Regions from separate parts of the Paenarthrobacter sp. 4246 genome, predicted to be linked through region 1. Evidence: riboswitches for the same ligand, from Rfam matches in the RefSeq annotation. Region 1 holds a riboswitch; each other region holds the start of a gene.
What was found. Region 1 has a riboswitch for S-adenosylmethionine ahead of metX (homoserine O-acetyltransferase MetX). Riboswitches for the same ligand answer to the same signal wherever they lie in the genome.

Region 2: linked by a shared signal. The riboswitch ahead of ABIE35_RS19555 (DUF1737 domain-containing protein) and the one ahead of metX (homoserine O-acetyltransferase MetX) in region 1 are both predicted to bind S-adenosylmethionine.
Region 3: linked by a shared signal. The riboswitch ahead of ABIE35_RS11425 (aminotransferase class V-fold PLP-dependent enzyme) and the one ahead of metX (homoserine O-acetyltransferase MetX) in region 1 are both predicted to bind S-adenosylmethionine.

The regions. Positions count from the first base shown of each region.
Region 1 is NZ_JBEPOP010000013.1:45,892-50,598, reverse strand. It holds gene ABIE35_RS20070 (VOC family protein) at 1-598, opposite strand, end outside; gene ABIE35_RS20065 (bifunctional o-acetylhomoserine/o-acetylserine sulfhydrylase) at 800-2,140, shown strand; SAM riboswitch class IV at 2,326-2,442, shown strand; gene metX (homoserine O-acetyltransferase MetX) at 2,458-3,579, shown strand; gene ABIE35_RS20055 (hypothetical protein) at 3,641-4,063, opposite strand; gene ABIE35_RS20050 (winged helix DNA-binding domain-containing protein) at 4,139-4,707, opposite strand, start outside.
Region 2 is NZ_JBEPOP010000012.1:95,475-100,181, forward strand. It holds gene ABIE35_RS19535 (glutamate--cysteine ligase 2) at 1-337, shown strand, start outside; gene ABIE35_RS19540 (hypothetical protein) at 334-963, opposite strand; gene ABIE35_RS19545 (O-succinylhomoserine sulfhydrylase) at 974-2,182, opposite strand; gene ABIE35_RS19550 (rhodanese-like domain-containing protein) at 2,183-2,593, opposite strand; gene ABIE35_RS19555 (DUF1737 domain-containing protein) at 2,590-2,856, opposite strand; SAM riboswitch class IV at 2,870-2,981, opposite strand; gene ABIE35_RS19560 (SulP family inorganic anion transporter) at 3,068-4,707, opposite strand, start outside.
Region 3 is NZ_JBEPOP010000005.1:220,479-225,185, reverse strand. It holds gene ABIE35_RS11430 (class I SAM-dependent methyltransferase) at 1-191, opposite strand, end outside; gene ABIE35_RS11425 (aminotransferase class V-fold PLP-dependent enzyme) at 265-1,674, opposite strand; SAM riboswitch class IV at 1,707-1,820, opposite strand; gene hisN (histidinol-phosphatase) at 2,006-2,818, opposite strand; gene rsgA (ribosome small subunit-dependent GTPase A) at 2,873-3,988, opposite strand; gene aroA (3-phosphoshikimate 1-carboxyvinyltransferase) at 3,991-4,707, opposite strand, start outside.

The DNA.
Region 1 (4,707 bases):
ACATGATTCCCGGAGTGCCGTGCGGCGCCATCCACTGGACAGCGACGTCCTCCAGCGGCTTTTCCACCGGTTCTCCGAGCCATTCGGTGACGCGTTCCGCCGAGCCCGCAATGGTGAGGCTGGACATCTTGACGTCGCTTTCGTAAATCCTGGACGGGTGAAGTGACGGATCGCCCTCCCACTTGAGCAAGTACGGAACCTGGGGATCTGCGATCAACCCCAGGATGCCGATCTGCTGCCACACCAGTTCGCGGCCGTCAGGGAACTTGCGGTTGCCCGGCACAGCGGAACGGCCAAGGCGGTCCTCAAACGGTGCCAGATCGTCAACAGCGACGCACCAGCCCATCCATCCACCACCGGCGGCCGAGCGGGCACGAACTGCTTGGCCAAAGGGTGCTTTGTCGGAAGCGGGGTGGTCCAGGACCTCCACAACTTCCAGGTACTTGTTATCCGCAAGGGGAATGATCATGTTCCGGGTACCAAAGCGCGGGTGCACTCCGCCCCGGACAGCGTCCACTCCCAGTGCCGCGGAAATTCGTTCGGTAGTGGCCAGAAGGCCATCTCGTTCACAGGCGTAAGAGACGTGATCCATGCGCATGGCTTCATCTTGGCACTTTGTGATCGGGGTCTCAGCTAAGTCAAGCCTAACTAAGGTGGGATGTGTATAACTGCTGCCGCGTGGCGTCATGCAGTGACGCTGAAAGACCGAAAGATTCCACCGGCGTCATAAAGCTGTCCATGGCTCCGGACACTTCCTAGACTGGCCCCAGCTCACATGCAGCACGTTTCCACAGAACCCATGCGCCACGAACAGGAGAACTCCATGTCACAAGGATGGTCTTTCGAAACCCGCCAGATCCACGCAGGTCAGGAGCCTGACTCTGCCACGGGAGCACGGGCACTGCCGATCTACCAGACCACGTCCTTTGTGTTCCCCAGCGCCGAGAGCGCAGCCAACCGGTTTGCCCTGGCCGAGCTCGCGCCCATCTACACCCGGATCGGCAACCCGACGCAGGATGCCGTGGAGCAGCGGATCGCGAGCCTCGAAGGCGGCTTGGGTGCCCTCCTGCTGAGCTCTGGCCAGGCCGCGGAGACCTTTGCGATCCTTAACATCGCGGAGGCCGGCGACCACATCGTGGCGAGCCCCAGCCTGTATGGCGGTACTTACAACCTGCTGGCGCACACCTTGAAGAAGTTCGGCATCTCGGTGACCTTCGTGGAGGACCCGGATAACCTGGACCAGTGGCGTGAGGCGGTCCAGCCGAATACCAAACTGTTCTTCGGCGAGGTTGTGTCCAACCCGCGCCAGGATGTGCTGGACATCGAGGGCATTGCCCGCACCGCGCACGAGGCCGGCGTGCCCCTCATCGTCGACAACACGCTGTCCACCCCCTACCTCATCCGTCCCATCGAGTGGGGCGCCGACATCGTGGTCCACTCCGCCACCAAGTACCTCGGTGGCCACGGTTCTGCCATCGCCGGCGTAATCGTGGATTCAGGCAATTTCGATTTCGGCAAGGACCCGGACCGCTTCCCGGGTTTCAACACCCCGGACCCCAGCTACAACGGTTTGGTCTACGCCCGGGATCTTGGCAAGGACGGGGCACTCGGCGCCAACCTCTCCTACGTTCTGAAGGCACGGGTCCAGCTTCTTCGCGACCTCGGCTCCGCTGTGTCCCCGTTCAACGCCTTCCTGATCGCCCAGGGACTGGAGACGCTGAGCCTGCGCGTCGAACGTCACGTAGCCAACGCCACCAAGGTGGCAGAGTGGCTGGAAGCCCACGACGACGTCGAATCGGTTGCCTATGCGGGTCTGCCGTCCAGTCCGTGGTACGACCGCGGCCGGAAGTACGGTCCGCAAGGCACCGGCGCCATTGTTGCTTTCAACATCAAGGGCGGTGTTGAAGCGGGCAAGCGCTTCGTTGACGGACTGGAACTGCACTCGCATGTTGCCAACATCGGCGATGTCCGCTCGCTGGTTATACATCCGGCCTCCACTACGCACAGCCAGCTGACGGTTGAGCAGCAGCTGGCGGCCGGTGTGACCCCCGGCTTGGTTCGCTTGTCCGTGGGAATTGAGCACGTGGATGACATCATCGCCGACCTCGAAGCCGGATTCCGGGCCGCCAAGGGAGCTTGAAACAAGCCCTGAAACCTGCGGCGTGAACACGCCTGACGCCTTTCCTGGAATGCCGCCCGGACCGACGATTATTCGCCGGGTGGCATTCCGGAGTGCTGCTTCGTGAACGAAAACGCCCCGAACCGTCACACTGATGTCATATTCTTCGCCATAACCGCCCTGTATTTCCTAGACTCTTCGTATTAGGTCATGAGTGCCAGCGCATAGCCCCGGCTTGCTGGCCGGCAACCCTCCTCCGCGGTGGGGTGCCCCGGGTGAAGACCTGGCCTGTTCGCACGCAAGGCGACGGGCAAGCGCGAGGTTAAGGTGTCAAAGGAATGACCATTACTGCTACAGCCCTTCCCAAATCCGGAGAAGAAGACGGAACCGTCAAGTACGCCGCCATTGGGTCGCTGGACCTTGAGGCCGGCGGATTCCTTCCCGACGTCGTCCTCGCTTATGAGACCTGGGGGCAGCTGAACGCCGATGCCTCCAATGCCGTGCTCATCCAGCACGCCCTCACGGGCAGCACGCACGTTGCCCGGGGAGCTACGGACGAAGAAGGATGGTGGGAGCAACTGGTAGGCCCCGGTGCCACCATCGACACCAACAGGTTCTTTGTCATCTCCATCAACATCGTGGGTGGCTGCTACGGCAGTACCGGACCGTCCTCGGAGGCGCCGGACGGCCGTCCTTGGGGCTCCCGGTTCCCCTTGGTCACCCTGCGAGACAGCACCGAGGCCGAGGCACGCCTGGCCGAAGCCTTGGGAATCCAGGCCTGGCACGCCGTGTTGGGCGGTTCCATGGGCGGGGCCCGCGCGTTGGAATGGGCAGCGACCTTCCCGGAGCGGGTGAAACGCTGCGCCGTGATATCCGTGGGTGCCTACAGCACGGCCGAGCAGATCGCCTTTGCGCAGGCCCAAACCCTGGCCATTCGCCAGGACCCGAACTTCAACAACGGCGATTACTACGGGGGCACGGCCCCTGAACAAGGGCTTGCGTTGGCCCGGCGCATCGCCCACATCACCTACCGCTCCGCGTTGGAGCTGGACTTCCGCTTCGGCCGTGAAGCCCAGCACCAGGAGACACCTTTGGCCGCTGCGGTCCTGGGGGAGCGTGGCCGCTATCAGGTGGAGAGCTACCTGGACCACCAGGGAACAAAGCTCGTCCGGCGTTTCGACGCCAACAGCTACATCGCCATCACCGAAGCCCTGATGTCCCACGACGTCGCACGCGGCCGTGGATCGCTGCAGGCAGCATTGTCGCGCACCACTGCGGAGTTTTTCGTCGCGGCCGTGGACAGCGACAGGTTGTATTTCCCGGCGCAATCCCGGGAATTGGCCGCAGCCTTGCCGGGTGATGTTCCGGTTCACGTCATTGAGGCGCCGATCGGCCATGACGGGTTCCTGACGGAAATCGGCCAGCTCTCAGCACAGCTCCGCGGAGCCTTCTTCGCCTGAGTTGAGTGGCCGTTGCAGGACAGTTGAGTAGCGGCTGCAGGACGCTGGGTTGGCCGCCAAGCTAGCCGTTCATGATGTCGCCGCGCTGCTTCATGTAGTCCTCCATGGCGATCTCCCCGTTGCTGAACTTCGCGTCCAGCTCTGCCAGCTTGCGGGCGCGGTAGCCTTGCGGCTCCGATCCGTTGGTTGCCGGGAAAGGCGTGGGGGAGGAAGTGTTCGACGGCGCCCCGGACTGCGGTCCGTCATCTACAGGGCGGATGACGGCCGGCCCGGACGAATAGCCCGGGTAATCCTGTGTGGGGTAATCCTGGGGCGGGTAACTCTGTGCCGGATAGCCGGGGCCGGGCAGGTTCTGCTGCGGGGGATAGCCAGGGCCGCGGAAGGTTCCGTTCTGGATCCGGCGCGCGCGGGATCGGTTGTACATGCGGATGCCGAGCGGAATCAGCCACGAGCAGACGATGATCCAGAAGATCAGATTGTTCACAGTGCAGGCCTCCTAGGTCTTATCCCAGCTTAGCCCGGTCGCACGGCGTGAACTCCGGCGCCTGCAGTGAACACTTCAGTGGAGCCGGGCTTCCATGCCCAGGAACTGCCCATAGCGTTCCACTTCGGCCTCCAAAGCCATCTGTTCGGGAGGGCTTGCCGGCCGGTTCATGCGGACATCCAGTTGGCAGGCGCCGCCGGAGAATCCATGGCGCCACCATCCAGCCAACCTGCCATCCATCAGGACCACGTGCATGGGCCCGTTGTCTTCGGGGAAGTACGGTGCTGTCCCACCCAGATAGTGCCGGGACTGCGAATAGCCCATGACGTATTCGTCGTAGCACTGGATGAGGTCGATGCGGGGGAGTCCTGCGTCAGGCAGACGCGAAGGGCCCCCGGGGTTGGTGAGCTCGACGGCATCTTCCGGGGCGAGGTAAAACTCGAGGCCGTCCATGGCGAGTGATGCCAGGGCGCCCGGCGATAGCTCGCCGGCCACCTGGATGCCCAGCTTTACGTCTTTCATGGTCAGCCCGGACCACACGGCACAGTCCTTGATGGTGGCGGGACCGCGGCTGCCGAAGTACCGGAGAACCAACGTGCCCAGGGCTTCTTCACGGACCTCCCCGGTCAACGGCGTGGGCACGA
Region 2 (4,707 bases), on a different contig from region 1:
GGACTTCGGTGATTTCCGCCCCCAGCCGGCGGCGGACGTCGTCTGGGCCCTGGTGGATTACGTGAGCCCAGTGCTGGATGACCAAGGCGAACTGGAGCTGGTCAAAGCGGGGATCTCAGCTCTGCTGGAGCGGGGGAACGGCGCGGACGAGCAACGGGAAGCTGCAGTGCGGTACAACAACAGGCAGCGCGGCAGCCAGAACCAGCCGGACGGTCCGCCCACCAGCGCTGCCCTGGCCGCCGTCGTCGGGCATGCAGCGAAGGTGACGGTTCGCGGAACCTCCGCCGACGCGCACAAGGAACCCGCGCCGATGCTGTCCCGAGTCAGGAGGCCTTAGGCCTTGTCGGTTTCCGTTTCTTCCCAGGCCATCAAGTAGGCGCCAGTGAGACCCTCCACCAAATAGAAGCAGAACGGCGGGATGTCCTTTTTTGCTACCAGAATGGCACCGTAGACAGGGGCGCTGATTGCGGCCGTAACGCCGATCCAGCGTTTTGTGGGCAAGGAAAGGAGACTCCCACCCAAGGCGGCCAACGCCACCACATGCAATCCCGAATAGGCCAGGAACGGCGCGTTGGATCCCCGGCGGTAGGCAAAACCCTCGAGGTCAGCTGCCCGCCGGGTGAGGCTGGAGACGAAGAACGGGGCACCCGCGAGCAATGCGGCGGCGGCAGCGTAAGCCCACTTCTTCGCTTTCCCGCGTGGTGAGTTGATGTCCGGAACGGCGTCCTTACCCGGAACTGCGCGGGCAAACGCGGCGAATCCCACCGGTACGGCGACGGTCCCTACTGCGGTTAGGTGCTGGCCCACGATCCAGCCGCGCCGTCCGGAGGTCAGCATGCGCAGGCGTTCGGCATCGTCCGGAGTGATGTAGACGCGCGAGACCGGCGAGATTCCCACGAACCACACCACCGTGCCGGCAACGATGACCGCTCCGGCACGGCGATAGGGATGGTTCCCGCTCATGGCAGCAAGGCTAGACCTGTTTGAGGGCCTTCTCCAGATCCAGGATGAGATCGTCCACGTCTTCCAGTCCTACAGACAAGCGGACCACGCCGTCGGTAAGCCCGATCGCGGCCCGGCCCTCAGGTCCCATGGCCCGGTGGGTGGTGGTAGCTGGGTGGGTGATGAGGGATTTGGAATCGCCCAGGTTGTTGGAGATGTCAATGACGCGGAGGCCATCGAGCAAGGCGAACGCAGCCTCTTTGGCTGAGCGCCCGGCCGAAGGAGACAGCTCGAACGTCAGCACAGTGCCGCCGGCCTTCATCTGTTTCGCGGCAAGCTCGTACTGCGGGTGGGACGTGAGCAGCGGGTACTTGACCCAGCTGATGGCAGGCTGCTGCTCGAGCCACTCCGCGATCTTCAAAGCGGATGCCGAGCTGTGGTTGACGCGCAGTCCGATGGTCTCCAAACCCTTGGTCAGCACCCAGGCATTGAACGCGGAAAGGGAAGGGCCGGTGTGGCGCATGAGCTGCTTGACGGGACCATCGATGAACTCTTTGGTGCCCAGGATCGCGCCGCCAAGGACACGGCCTTGGCCATCGATGTGCTTGGTGCCGGAGTACACGATCACGTCCGCGCCCAGCTCACCGCAGCGCTGCAACAGGGGAGTGGCGAAGACATTGTCGACAACGACGGTCGCCCCGGCGGCATGCGCCAGTTCGCTGACGGCAGCGATGTCGACGATCTCCTGCATGGGATTGGAGGGCGACTCAAAGAACACGGCTGTGGTCGGTTCAGAGAGGGCTTCACGCCACTGATCCAGATCCGGGCCGTCAACGAACACCGTCTCCACGCCCCAGCGGGGCAGGATCTCGTTGAGGATCACGAAGCAGGAGCCGAACAGCGAGCGGGCGGCCACCACGCGGTCGCCTGAGGCCAGCAGGGCACCCAGGGCGGTGAAGACCGCTGACATGCCGGATGCCGTAGCAAAGCACGCCTCGGTTCCTTCGAGCAGTCGCAGCCGCTCCTGGAAAGTGGCGACGGACGGGTTGCCGTAGCGGGAGTAAACGAAGCGTTCGTCCTCGCCCGTGAAGGCACGTTCGGCAGCGGCGGCCGATTCATAGACAAACCCGGAGTTCAGGAAAACGGGCTCGGACGTTTCCTGGAAATTGGTGCGGTCAAGGCCACCGCGAACGGCCTGGGTGTCAGGGCTCCAGCTGGCGGCGTCGGGATTAAAGGTCACTTACTCGGTCCCCAGATTCGTCGGCAGGCCACGGTTCTTCCAGCCGTTTACGGTGCGCTCACCGTAACGGTCCGGTTCGCCTTCGAAGCCCTCAAGGACGTTGTACGCAGTGAAGCCGGCCTGCGTTGCGGCGATGGCAGCGGAGATGGAGCGCTGGCCGGAGCGGCAGATGAAGACGAGCTCCACGGCGTCATCCTCGGGTGCCTGCTGCTGCAGGTCCTCGATGAAGCGGGAGTTCGGGATACCGCCAGCGAGGTTCCACTGGATGAACAGGGGATCATTCTCGGTGGCTTTGGTGTCCGGGATGCCGATGTGGGCCCACTCGCCCTCGGTGCGAACATCCACCAGGATGGCGCCTTCTTCGAGCTTGGCCCACGCGTCCTGCGGGGTCAGGTCACCTGCGTAGCTCATGCGTGGCCCTCGAATGCTTCTACATCGTCGTAGTTCTCAAGCTGGTCCACTGCGTTGGCGACGGCGGCATCAGCATTGGCGATCGCCGCGGGCAGCACAATCGCTTGGGCAACGATCACTTCCGTGCCGTTGAAGGTGGCTGCAGGGCTGCCATGGAGCACATAGCCCTCGACGAGGGAATTGTGGATACGCTCGCAGAAATCGCGGTTATCCGGGCCTGTAATCAGGCGGTAAGAGAGTTTTTCTTCAGTGGGTTCAGGCATTGCTGGTGCTCCTCAGTCACGCTTGCAGTTCGAGTTGTCGATACGCCGAGTAGTCACCTGAGGCACCCCGCCGGAGAGAGGGTTGCCGACCAGCAAGTCAGGGCTTTGCGCTGGTACTCATTACTCAAGAAAAACGTAACATCCACGGGCGTCGGGCCGCACTTGCGGGTGGCTGCATGGTCGTCATGTTGCGTAATCGGCGGCTGATCCATTACCGGTCCTTGAGCGCCCGCACTGCCGCGCCGACAGTGGGGTAGAAGTGGTCCGGCGTAAATCGGGCCGCCGTACCGAGGCGGATCAACTTGTCCTTCACAGGCCCTTTGAGCTCGGCAAACACCAGGTCCACTCCTTTTCTGGCCAACCATTCGTCCAGGGTTACCAGGTCATCCAACGCTGTGGTGTCGATCCCGGTGATGGGTTCGGCGGCAAGGATGATGTGGCTGATGGGCTCGGTGGACTCGTCCGGGGCCTCGTCGAGTTGCTCCCTCACAAAGCTGGCCAGAACCTGTCCGTTGCCGAAGAACAGTGGTGCATCAAACCGGAGGATCAAGAGCCCGGGGATGCGCTCGCCCTCGGGGTGCCGTTCAAGATCGTGATACCCGGGTAGGCCTTTCTCGGCGCCGAGTTCGGTTCTGTACGGATCCCATGCCCTGCGGACAAAATCCAGGAGTGCCAAGGCAATGGCCACCACGATTCCCTGGAGGACACCCACTGTCAGCACTCCAAGGAACGCAGCCAGCATCACCACGGACTCGCTGCGGCTCAGCCGCAGGAGCCGCCGGACGCCGGCAGGATCCGCTAGTGCAATGGCTGCTGCGATAACGACGGCGGCCAGGGTTGCCGATGGAAGGTACTCGGTTACTCCCGGAGCCAGCAGCATGAAGGCCAGCACCAGCACGGAGCCGACCACGCCTGTCATCTGGGATTTTGCGCCGGCATCCACGGCGACCGGTGTCCTGGAGGTACTGCCTGAAATGGGGAATCCGCCCAAGAGGCCGGTAGCAGCATTGGCTGCTCCAAGCGCTGCCATCTCCCTGTTTCCGGAGACCTTCTTCCCTTCCTTGGCTGCCAATGTTTGAGACAACACACCAGTGTCAGCGAAAGCCATGAGCGCGATGCCTGCGGCGGCCGGGAGCAGCATCAGGGCGTCTGCCCAGCCAATACCTCCCAGTGCGGGCATGGGCAGGCCCTGCGGCAGGACCCCGGTGACTTTCACGTCGTCGTTAAGCCCGAAGACCGCCGTCGCCACGCACGAGCCAACCACCGCCAACAGAACACCGGGTACCTTCCACTTCAGGAGCCGGGGGATCCAGATGAGAGCCAGTGACCCCACTCCCAAGAACAACGCGGTGATGTTGACCTCGCCGCGCAGTAACCCGGTGGTGACCTTTGCGAGCTTTTGCCAGATGTCGCCGTCGGCCGCAATCCCCAGAAACGCCGGGAGCTGCGAAAGGGCCACCAACAGCGCGATTCCGTTGAGGTACCCGAGCCGGATGGGTTTGGACAGCAGGCCCGTAATGGCTCCCAGTTTCAGTGCCGAGCCGGCAAGCATGAGTGCCCCGATCAACACGGCCAGCAAGCCGGCCAGCGCCACGGATTTCTCGCTGCTTCCCGCTGCCAGCGGCACAATCGCCGCGGCGATCATAGGGGCGAGGGCAGAGTCGGGTCCCAGGACCAGAATGCGGGAGGGCCCCACCACCGCATAAACCAGCAGCGGGACAACTGTTGCGTAAAGCCCGGTGACCGGGGGAAGCCCTGCTGCCTGTGCATAGGCCATTCCGGCAGGCACCAGCAAAGCAAACAGCGCAGCGCCCGCAACGAGATCGTGCCGCAGCCATTCACGCTTGTAGC
Region 3 (4,707 bases), on a different contig from region 1:
GTGGCCCCCGGGGGAACAATCCACTCCACGGAGTCCAAGGGATAACCGGGCCGCACGCGATCGTAGTGCTCGCCACCGTCCTGGAAACTCCGGCCGAACTCGTGCCGACGGTCAGCGTGGAGCTTGGGACCACGTGGTCCGGCAGGTCCGGGAACGCCAGGCTGTCCGCTGGAGGCGGCCGGAGAAGGCAATGCCACCAAAAACTCCTTCACAGGGTCGCCAAAAGATACCCTACGAATTTACCGCAGCCGCGGTAAAGCGCGCTTAGTCAACAGTGCAGGGTGCAGCGCCTGCAGTGCCGGGTGTGTTGGGAGCCCATTCCGGGTAGGTTCGGTGGTCGTTGGCAGGTACCCAGCGGCCCTCGTCCACCACGTAGTCCCAACCCAACCCGTTGCGCTTAAGTCCCTCGATGCCTGCGAGCAGCCTCGTGGCGTCCTCCAACCGGGAGCCGACGCCAAAGCTGGCACGCAAGGAGCCTGAGGGAAGTCCGAGTCGCTTGAGCAGAGGGTGGGCGCAGAAGCGTCCATCCCGGAGGCCAACTCCGTGCTCAGCGGCCAGATAAGCGGCCACCAAACCGGCGTCGAATCCTTCCACTGAGAAGTTGACCACACCAATGGTGTCGTCGGAGTCAGTGAAAATCTGGTGCACAGTCACGCCGTCGATAGCCTCCAAACCCTCCACCAGGTACGTGCGGATGGCTGCTTCGTGGGCGTGCCATGCCTCCTGGTCCAGCCCGGCGAGGACCTGAGTGGCGCGGGCGAGGGTTGCGGCACCCAGGACGTTGGGGGACCCTCCTTCGTGGCGGGCAGGGCCCGTTGCCCAGCTCACCGAGTCCAGGCGGGCTTCACGGACGGCGCCGCCTCCAGCCAGGTGGGGGATCCCAGCGTCGAGCCAGTCCGGGCGGCCCACGACGACGCCTGCGCCGAAGGGGGCATACAGCTTGTGACCGGAGAACACCACGTAGTCAACGTCGGCCTCCGTGATGTTGATCCGGCGGTGGGGTGCCAATTGGGCGGCATCCACAACGATCCTGGCACCGTATTCGTGCGCCAGTGCAGCGAGTTCGGCGATCGGCAGGATTTCACCTGTGACGTTGGAAGCACCAGTAACAGCGAGCAGGCTGATTCCGCCTTGGGCCAATTCGTCGCGGAGCTTTTCCACCGTGGCGGCCAACGTGGAGGCCGCCACGACGCTGCGGTGCGGGACACCCTGCCAAGGAAGAAGGTTGGCGTGGTGTTCAATGTCCAGATAAAGGACTTCCCCGGAGAAACGGCCGTCAATCTGCGGTAGGCAGCCAGCCAGGAGATTCAGGGAGTCTGTGGTGTTTCGCGTGAAGATCACGGAATCGTCAGGACGCCCACCGACGAACTCACGGACAATATTGCGCGAATTCTCGTAGACCGACGTGCTGATCTGGGACGCAAAGCCCGCGCCGCGGTGCACGCTGGCGTAATAGGGCAGGACTTCGTTGAGGTACGCGGAGACGACGGTCAGGGCCGGAGCCGATGCGCCGTAGTCGAGGTTGGCGTAGCGGACGTGGCCGCCCTGGATCAGCGGTGCCTGCAGCTCAGCGCCAGTGACGGCGGCGAGTGGTCGTGCTGCCGCAGCTGCCTGTGACGGGATGTCACCGGCGAAAGAAGGAATGGTGTTCGAGTCGAACGTGACTGTGCTCATGGGACCTCACTCAAGAGGGATCCCCATAAGGGGATCCGCGCTTGCCGCATCCGTTCCGGACCGGCCGGGTCGTCACCCGGGGCACCCCGCCGCGAATGGAGGGTTGCCGGCCAGCAAACCGGGGTTTAGCGCTGGCACTCGTGACCTGTAAAAAAGGTTAGGGCACCCCCAGCGGACCCTCCAAAGCCACTTCGCTTTGTTAAGCGCTTTGTTACGTCGGGTTGTAAATCGCCGGTTTGGCGAAGAAAAAACGGCGGATGCCTCCAAAAGGAGGCCTTCGCCGTCGAATATTCGCTGGAAAGCAGCTTGCGAGCCCCGAGGGACACCTGCGCTAGAGCAGGTCGTCCAGGCCTGGGTTGAGCCGTTTGAGGACTTCCGAGTGAAGGATGGAGTTGGTGGCCAGCGCGTTACCGCCGAACGGACCGTCGTCACCTTCCAGGGAAGTGAAGCGGCCACCGGCCTCCGTTACGATCGGGACGAGAGCTGCCATGTCGTACAGGTTCAGCTCGGGCTCGCACGCGATGTCCACTGCGCCCTCGGCCACCAGGCAGTATGACCAAAAATCGCCGTAGGCCCGGGTTCGCCATACATCCTCTGTGAGCCCCAGGAACTCGTCCAGGTTCCCGCGGTCCTTCCAACCGGACAGGCTTGAGTAGGACAAGGAAGCATCGGACAAGCGGGAAACGTTGGAGACCTTCAAACGGGTGGCCGCGGCAAGTGACCGGCCCATGTAAGCGCCCATGTCCTTGGCAGCCCACCAGCGTTTTCCCAAGGCGGGTGCGCTGACGACGCCAACCACAGGTTCACCCTCATCAACCAGCGCGATCAATGTTGCCCAGACCGGTACGCCCCGGACAAAGTTCTTGGTCCCATCGATGGGATCAATGATCCAACGGCGTGATCCGTGTCCGCTGCTGCCAAACTCTTCGCCGAGGACAGCATCCCGGGGGCGGGACCGGGAGAGCTGACCCCGGATCGCTTCCTCCGCTGCTTTGTCGGCGTCGGTGACAGGTGTGAGGTCCGGCTTGGTTTCGATCTTCAGGTCCAGAGCTTTGAAGCGGTCCATGGTCTGGGCATCGACTGAATCAGCGAGGACGTGGGCGAGGCGCAGGTCATCGTTGTAGGTGGAAACGGGATGGGTCATGCCACCAAACTATCCTGAAACGTTCGCTGCAGCGGGGACGCGAAGCCGCAACGATCAGTTGACGGTTCCCAGTTCCTTGGTCTCTTTTGCTTCCATCCGGGGGTCGGCACCGAGCAACCGGCGCAACGAGGCCAACCGCGCTACTCCTGAGGGTCCTGCATGGCCATCGTTTACCCACGGATCAAGTCCGCAGTTGACGGCCGTGGCATCGTGCTTGCAGCCCCGCTCACAGGCTTCAGTTCCAGGTTCAAGATCCGGGAAGGAGTGCAGAATCCGGTCCGGGTCCACATGGGCGAGGCCGAAGGAACGGATGCCCGGTGTATCGATGATCCAGCTGCCGGCGGGGGCGTCGGCGAGTTTCAGGGCTAAAGCGGAGGAGGACGTATGCCGGCCACGGCCTGTCACAGCGTTTACGCCGCCGGTGGCCCTCTCTGCACCTGTCAGCGCATTGACCATGGTGGACTTGCCCACGCCCGAGTGGCCGAGCATCACGGTGACTTTGCCGCCGAGGTGGGAGCGCAACTGGGCTACGGCGTCCCGGTCCAACCGTGCGGACAAGCCATCATCTGAGCGGGCGTCGATGCCGCCTGCTTCGGAGTCCGCTGTGCGGCTGATGATCACGGGAAAGTCCAGGCTGAGGTAGTTGGCAAGCAATTCCGCCGGATCCTTGACGTCCGCCTTGGTGATGAGCAGCAACGGCTCAATGCCGGCGTCGTAGGCTGCAACCAAGGCGCGGTCGATGAATCCGGTGCGCGGTTCAGGGTTGGCGGCTGCAACAACAATGACCAACTGATGGGCGTTGGCCACCACCACGCGTTCGATGGGGTCGGTGTCGTCCGCGCTGCGTCGCAGGAGGGTTCGTCGTTCTTCCACCCGGACCAGCCGCGCCAGCGTGTCCGGCGAGCCGGAGACGTCCCCCACCAAAGCGACGAAGTCCCCGGGTACTACCGGGTTACGCCGCAATTCGCGGGCGCGCGCAGCGATGACGACGCGTGCGTTCGCGGAATCCTCGTCCACGATCGCCCTGTAGCGTCCGCGGTCAACGGTGATGATCCGGCCGATAACGGCGTCGTCATGGCTGGGCCTGTCCTTGGTCCGTGGCCTGGACCCTTTTTTGTTGGGTCGGATCCGGACGTCGGATTCGTCCCAGGAGCGTGCATCGCGGCCCATGGTCAGTTGTTTGCCCCATCCGTGCTGGAGATGGTCCCCACCATTCGGGCCCACATTTCCGGGAACTCCGGCATGGTCTTGGACGTGGTGGCGATGTCTTCCACTTGGACGCCTTCCACGGCGAGGCCCAGGATGGCGCCGGCAGTGGCCATGCGGTGGTCGGCGTAGCTGTGGACCACTCCGGCGTGCAGTGCCGCGGGGCGGATGATGAGGCCATCGGCGGTCTCTTCGGCGTCACCGCCCAGGGAGTTGATTTCAGCAACGAGTGCCGCGAGCCGGTCCGTTTCATGGCCCCGAAGATGGGCAATCCCCGTTAGTCGCGAGGGGCCTGCAGCCAGGGCGCACAAGGCGGCAACGGTGGGTGCGAGTTCGCTGGTTTCGTCGAAGTCGGCACCCTTGATGACCGGTCCTCCGGTCACAGAGAGGGTTCCGTCTTCCATGGTGACGCTGGCTCCCATGGTGGCCAGGATGCTTCGCCACATATCGCCAACCTGGGTGGTGCCGGCCGGCCAATTGGTGACCCGTACTGTGCCCCGTGTTGCCAGGGCTGCGGCCAGGAAGGGGCCGGCATTGGAAAGGTCCTGCTCGATCCTTTGGTCGAAGGCGTGGATGGGCCCGGGGGCGACCCGCCAGTGGTTGGGTACGGAGTCGTCCACGTTGACGCCCACGCTGCGGAGGACCTCCACGGTCATGGTGATGTGGTCCAGGCTGGGCACAGG